One region of the Bacillus sp. Bwzl_19 genome, then DNA from elsewhere that is predicted to be linked to it. Evidence: riboswitches for the same ligand, from Rfam matches in the RefSeq annotation. Region 1 holds a riboswitch; the other holds the start of a gene.
What was found. Region 1 has a riboswitch for S-adenosylmethionine ahead of metE (5-methyltetrahydropteroyltriglutamate--homocysteine S-methyltransferase). Riboswitches for the same ligand answer to the same signal wherever they lie in the genome.
Positions count from the first base shown of each region.

Region 2: it holds a riboswitch for S-adenosylmethionine, as region 1 does, so the genes downstream of both, ACW5MY_RS18585 (5-methyltetrahydropteroyltriglutamate--homocysteine S-methyltransferase) here and metE (5-methyltetrahydropteroyltriglutamate--homocysteine S-methyltransferase) in region 1, are expected to answer to the same signal.

Region 1 covers NZ_CM142729.1:1,374,775-1,378,262, reverse strand. Annotated here, with positions in the region: gene ACW5MY_RS07340 (STAS domain-containing protein) at 1-432, opposite strand, end outside; gene ACW5MY_RS07335 (S8 family peptidase) at 653-1,612, shown strand; SAM riboswitch class I at 1,753-1,907, shown strand; gene metE (5-methyltetrahydropteroyltriglutamate--homocysteine S-methyltransferase) at 1,991-3,488, shown strand, end outside.
Region 2 covers NZ_CM142729.1:3,504,290-3,507,777, forward strand. Annotated here, with positions in the region: gene ACW5MY_RS18575 (hypothetical protein) at 363-530, shown strand; gene ACW5MY_RS18580 (LURP-one-related/scramblase family protein) at 633-1,109, shown strand; SAM riboswitch class I at 1,194-1,280, shown strand; gene ACW5MY_RS18585 (5-methyltetrahydropteroyltriglutamate--homocysteine S-methyltransferase) at 1,359-2,495, shown strand; gene ACW5MY_RS18590 (methyltransferase domain-containing protein) at 2,530-3,411, opposite strand.

The DNA.
Region 1 (3,488 bases):
ATCGACAAACTTGTATATTGTAAAATCAAATACTTGGACAATTAAATCCTCCCATCTCTTCCTTTCTCCCTCAGCAAACGCGGATTCATGTTCATCGGCAAACGCGTCATAATAACTGATATACAGCCTCCGGTTTCTCATGAATTCACGGACAACGTACTGGACGGGAGTATCCAGATGCTTCTGGTCTTTCGCAAGCTCAATCACCCACTGCTCGAACTCTTCTAAAAATTCTTTTTCCGGCATGATATACATGTTATTAATATGCCGATAAAATTCTTTATCCTGCTCCTTCAGTTCTTCTCTGATGACGGGATTTGTCAAAGAATAAATTGAATTCGGATCCGAATCTTCCATCGTTTCGATCCAATCTTCCGCAATTTGATCAACCTGTCCTGAAAAATAGTCGTATAATGCTTCACTTATCTTCATACCTCTTCTCCTTTCCCATTTTCCAATTATAGCGTTACCGGGTGATGAATCAAAATGAAAGCTGTTAAACTATCCATTTATTTGAAATTTTTTAGTGCGATAGATTGCGCCTTTTTTATGAAAATGCTTCAAATGACTCTTTCCGCGCGGCAGGCTCTGCCATAAAATAGTAGCAACACCCTTGAATCCACTCGCAAGCATAAAAAAGGAGGGCTTTTTTATGAATGGTGAAATGCGGTTGATTCCTTATGTCACGGATGAGCAAATCATGGATGTGAACGAGCTTCCTGAGGGTATTAAAGTGATTAAGGCGCCAGAATTGTGGGCAAAAGGGTTTAAAGGCAAGGATATTAAAATCGCAGTGCTTGACACAGGCTGTGACGTTAATCATCCTGATTTGAAAGACCGGATTATCGGCGGGAAAAACTTCACCGATGATGACGGAGGCAAAGAAGACGCGTTTTCCGATTACAACGGACACGGGACACATGTTTCCGGAACGATTGCCGCCAATGATTCAAACGGCGGAATTTCGGGAGTTGCGCCGGAAGCGAGCCTTTTAATCGTGAAAGTTCTCGGCGGTCAAAACGGCAGCGGAAAATACGAATGGATCATTAACGGCATCAACTACGCTGTTGAACAAAAGGCTGATATCATTTCTATGTCACTCGGCGGGCCGAGCGATGTGCCTGAACTGAAAGAAGCCGTCACAAATGCGGTAAAAAGCGGTGTACTGGTCGTTTGCGCAGCAGGAAACGAAGGCGACGGAGACGAGCGGACAGAGGAACTGTCGTATCCGGCCGCTTACAACGAAGTAATTGCCGTCGGATCAGTCTCAGTCGCGCGAAAATCGTCAGAATTTTCAAACGTAAATAAAGAGATTGACCTGGTGGCTCCCGGCGAAAACATTCTCTCCACCCTTCCCAACCATAAATACGGGAAGCTGACGGGCACTTCGATGGCCGCCCCGCATGTGAGCGGAGCGCTTGCCTTAATAAAAGGGCTTGAACAGGCCTCGTTTCAGCGGACGCTTTCTGAGGCAGAAGTTTACGCCCAACTTGTGCGGCGGACCCTTCCCTTGGATATCGCCAAAACATTGGCCGGGAACGGATTTCTGTATTTAGACGCGCCTGATGTGCTGATGGAAAAAGCCGAACAGGCACAGCTGCTGTCTTTCTGATATGTTTCTCATATAATGATTGATCAGCTTGTCACATCATCAATTTTTTAAAATGTGAGATTTTCTATTGACAGTGATCTGAATAAGCTGATAAGATAACCAACAAATGATGTAACTTTTCAAAAAAATTGAAATATTTTCTCTTATCGAGAGTTGGGCGAGGGATTGGCCTTTTGACCCCAACAGCAACCGACCGTAATTCCATTGTGAAATGGGGCGCGTGATTTTTGCGCCGAGACGATTGTCTCTTAAGGCACGGTGCTAATTCCATCAGACGTGATCTGAGAGATAAGAGAGGCTTACATTTTGATGTTAAAGCCTCTTTCTCTCATGAGAAAGAGGCTTTTTTGTTACATCTCACTTAAAGGAGGAGACTTAATGACAACTATTAAAACTTCGAATCTTGGTTTTCCGAGAATCGGCTTGAACAGAGAATGGAAAAAAGCGCTTGAAGCTTATTGGAAAGGAAAAACTGATAAAGAAACGTTTCTTAAAGAGCTTGACGGTTTATTCTTATCAGCTGTCAAAACACAGCTTGACCAAAATATTGATATTGTGCCGGTCTCTGATTTCACCCATTATGACCATGTGCTCGATACAGCCGTCAGCTTTAACTGGATTCCGAAAAGATTCCGCAGCATTACGGACCCCATTGATACATATTTCGCGATTGCCCGCGGTGTAAAAGACGCCGTTTCCAGTGAAATGACGAAATGGTTTAATACCAACTACCATTACATCGTTCCTGAATATGACGAAAGCATTGAATTCCGTCTGACGAGAAACAAACAGCTTGACGACTACCGCCGGATCAAAGAAGAATTCGGAGTGGAAACGAAACCCGTCATTGTCGGTCCGTACACATTTGTCACGCTTGCGAAAGGTTACGAAGAATCAGAAGCAAAAGCGATTCAAAAGCGCCTTGTCCCTCTTTATGTTCAGCTGCTGAAAGAGCTTGAAGCAGAAGGCGTCAAATGGGTTCAGATTGATGAGCCAGCCCTTGTGACAGCTTCTTCTGAAGATGTCCGCGCCGCAAAAGAACTCTATGAATCGATCACAAAAGAGCTTTCAGGGCTGAACGTCCTTTTACAGACATACTTTGATTCGGTCGATGCGTATGAAGAACTTGTTTCTTATCCTGTACAGGGAATCGGGCTTGATTTCGTGCATGATAAAGGCAGAAACCTGGAGCAATTGAAAAAACACGGCTTCCCGAAAGATAAAGTGCTGGCAGCGGGTGTGATTGACGGCCGCAATATTTGGAAAATCGATGCTGAAGAACGCCTTGATGCGACTCTTGATATCCTCAGCCACGCTGACATAGAGGAATTATGGATTCAGCCTTCAAGCAGCCTTCTGCACGTCCCGGTGGCAAAACACCCTGACGAACATCTTGAAAAAGATCTGCTGAACGGCCTGTCATACGCTAAAGAAAAGTTGGCGGAACTCGGTGTCTTAAAAGAAGGCCTCCTGTCCGGCAAAGCGGCCGTCAGTGCGCAGATCGAAGAGTCCAAAGCGGCACTGAAAGCACTGAAAGCTTTCGCAACAGGGGCGAACTCAGCTCAAAAAGAAGAACTGAATCAGCTGACGGAAAAAGATTTCTCCCGTCCTGCAAGCTTTGAGGAACGATTGGCGCTGCAAAATGAATCACTCGGTCTTCCCCTTCTGCCGACGACGACAATCGGAAGCTTCCCTCAATCTGCTGAAGTGCGGAGCGCACGCCAAAAATGGCGAAAAAAAGAGTGGACGGACGAACAATACCAAGCCTTTATTAATGCGGAAACGAAGCGCTGGGTTGACATTCAGGAAGAAATCGGGTTAGATGTGCTCGTTCACGGAGAATTTGAACGGACGGACATGGTAGAATACTTCGGTG
Region 2 (3,488 bases), 1.6 Mb from region 1:
GATAACTTATCGTTTTCTTACAAAAAATAAAGAAAGCGCTGTCAATCTATAATCATCTGTTAGAAGCAGTTATTTTGCATATCATAGGATTTTTTAGGGTACTGAATAACACAAGGCAAACGAAAACACTGAATTAGTTAATTCGACTCTGTTAAAAAATAGTAAAAAAGTGATATAAACGTTAATCATTCAGCAGCCGATACAATCTATAGAACCACAACATGAGTGAAATCCCTTGCAACTTATAGTCGTTTTTACGGAAAATGTCGTTATTTTTTAAAAAAGTGACAATTGTTTGAATACTTTTCGTTTGTTTTTTCGTACAATAATAATACCAAAACTTTTTTTGGGAGGTATGTAAAATGATGCTACTTATTTTTGCTGCTTTGACAGGATACCTGGTTTTCTCTTTCAGTAAGGACAACCGCCGGAAAACGCCAAAGACAAGCCCGCTGGTGACAGCTGCCGACACGAATAACATCATTGATTTAAATGCGATCCGTCAAAAACGCCGGATGCCGCTATCATAAAAAACGACAGCTGCCGCAAAATCGGCAGCCTTTTTTTATGCACCTGCCTATATGAAACCATCCGCCTCCTTTTTACGTACAACATAAAAAAGGAGTTTTTTTATGAATCATTTTTATATCAAAGAGCGGGTGTTTACATTTAAGAATCGGTTTCAAGTGTTTCTTGAAAGCGGAAAAGAAGTCTTCAATGCGGAGGGAAAGTTGTTTTCGTTCGGCGATGAACTGAAGCTGACTGATTTGGACGGACGCACACTCGCCAGCGTCAGTCAGAAACTGATGTCGCTCGTTCCCCGTTACGAGATTTCCGTAAGCGGCAAACCTGTATGCCAAGTCATCAAGAAAGTAACGTTTTTCAAACCGAAATTTGAAATTTCCGGCCTCGGCTGGGATATTACCGGCGACGTGTGGGGACGGAATTTTCAAGTGACAGACGGAAAATCAAGCCGGATGACCGTCAGTAAAACATGGATGAGCTGGGGCGATTCCTATCATCTGCAGATTGAAAATGAAGAGGATATCGTTCTTTGTCTCGCAATCGCAATTGTGATTGATATGGTTCTATTTGAGGGTGACAAATAAAAATATTTATCGAAATATATTGACAATTCTAGAAAACATACTAAGATTAATAGTATTACAGTTTATTCTGAAAAATAGCATATTTCCTTATCAAGAGAGGTGGAGGGACTGGCCCTATGATACCCGGCAACCGCTGTTCAGCAGAATGGTGCTAAATCCTGAAGATAAGGTTGAGATTTGCGGACGCAAGCTCTTCCCTATCCGAGGGAAGAGCTTTTTTATATTTCATCAGGAAAGAAGGAATCGTTCATGTCACAGCAAAACACAGAGCAACCATTGCACACTCTTCTAAGAAAAAACCCGCCGTTTCGCGCGGATCAGGTCGGAAGCCTGCTGCGGCCGGCGGCTGTGAAGCAAGCCCGTCTGCAAAGAGCGGCTGATGAGATTTCGGCAGAACAGCTGCGCGAAATCGAAAACAAAGAAATCATCCGCAGTGTGGAAAAGCAAAAAGAAACCGGCCTCAATGTCGTGACAGACGGCGAATTCCGCCGTGCCTGGTGGCATTTCGATTTTCTCGAAAACTTAGACGGCGTCGAAGCGTTTACGCCTGAGAGCGGCATTCAGTTCCACAACGTACAGACGAAAGCGCGCGGCATTAAAGTAACGGGAGATATTGAATTTTCTCAGCATCCGATACTTGAAGATTATAAATTCCTGCACAGCATTGCCGGCGATGCTGTGCCAAAAATGACCATCCCAAGCCCGAATATGCTGTTTTTCCGCGGAAAATTGGAAAAAGCGGCGTATCAGAACGATTACCAACAATTTCAGCATGATGTATCACAGGCGTATAAAAAAGCGATTCAGGCTTTCTATGACGCCGGGTGCCGCTATCTTCAGCTCGATGATACCGCATGGGCCGTTTTCTTATCGGAGGCGGGGCTTCGTCAGATTGAAGCTTTCGGCACGACGCCGGATGAGCTGCGCAGGCTGTTCGCCGCTTCCATTAATGACGCCATCAAAGATCGTCCTGCCGATCTGAAGGTTACGATGCATATCTGCCGCGGCAACTTCCAGTCCACATGGACGGCTGAAGGCGGATATGATGCGGCGGCGGAAACGATTTTTGACGGACTTGACCTTGACGGATTGTTCTTGGAATATGATGATTCCCGCTCCGGCGGCTTTGAACCGCTTCGTTATGTCAAACGCTCTGATCTTCAGCTTGTGCTCGGTTTGATTACGTCGAAACACGGCGAACTCGAAGACAAGGATGCGGTTAAACGCCGGATTGAAGAAGCTTCTCAATATGTCAGCCTGGATCAGCTTTGCCTCAGCCCGCAATGCGGGTTCGCTTCGACTGAGGAAGGAAATCTGATCACAGAAGAACAGCAATGGGCGAAACTGCGCCATGTCGTCGACATTGCCGATGAAGTCTGGAAATAAAAAAAAGACACGCTTACAGCGTGTCTTTTTCGTTTTACAGCGGATCGGTTCCGATTAAAATATCGATATCTATCGTAATATCAGCCGCTTTCCGGCTGATAAAGCGCTGAATGCTTTCATCAGAACATTTCCATGTTAAGGGCGTCATTTTCACAAGCAGCTCAAGATCAGGCTGCGATAAGGTCTTCGTGTAACACAGCCGCTTGCGCTCAAAGGCTTGAAAGCCGGTTTGGAAACGGACGGCCGCAGACTCAGCGGTATCATTCCGTTCAGGACTGTCTCCGAAGAAGAATTCCCTTACTTCTTTCAAGTAATCGCGCCGCGGCACCGCTTTAATGACTGTGCCGCCCTTTCTTAAAAGCCTGCTGCATTCCTTGTAATTCCAAGGTGACAAAACAGACAGAATCACATCAAAACTGCTGTCGGCAAACGGCGTATCCGCCACATCAGCGACGGCAAAAATATTATGATCCCCGAAGGCTTTTGCAGCTTGCAGCACACCTTCTTTCGAGATATCAATGCCGATTCCCGTCACGGAAAAAGCGGGCTGCAGCAATCTGCATACAGCGTCTAAATGGGAGCCCTCTCCGCATCCCGCATCCAATACCGCCGCCTGTTTTCGCGGAGATTGAATACGGCTGATGATGACGGCGATCTCTTTTTGAACCGGCGAAAAAAACTCCCGCCTCTCAAAAAGCTCGTGTCTCGCTTCGAACAGCTGCCTGTCATAGCGGGTTTTGACCGATTTATTGAGGAAATTCACATAGCCTTGTTTTGATATATCAAATGTATGCCCATGTCCGCATATCAGGCTTTGATATTGCGAAACCGCCATGGCCGTGCGGCATAGCGGACACCTGAATACGGACTGGCATGCATTCAGTAATTCCGCGCGTTTTCTTTTCATAGACGTCAAAAAAAACACCTCATTCATTCGTTATTCTGATGAAATGAAAAAGGCATAGACAAATAAACCTCACCAAATTGGAAGGT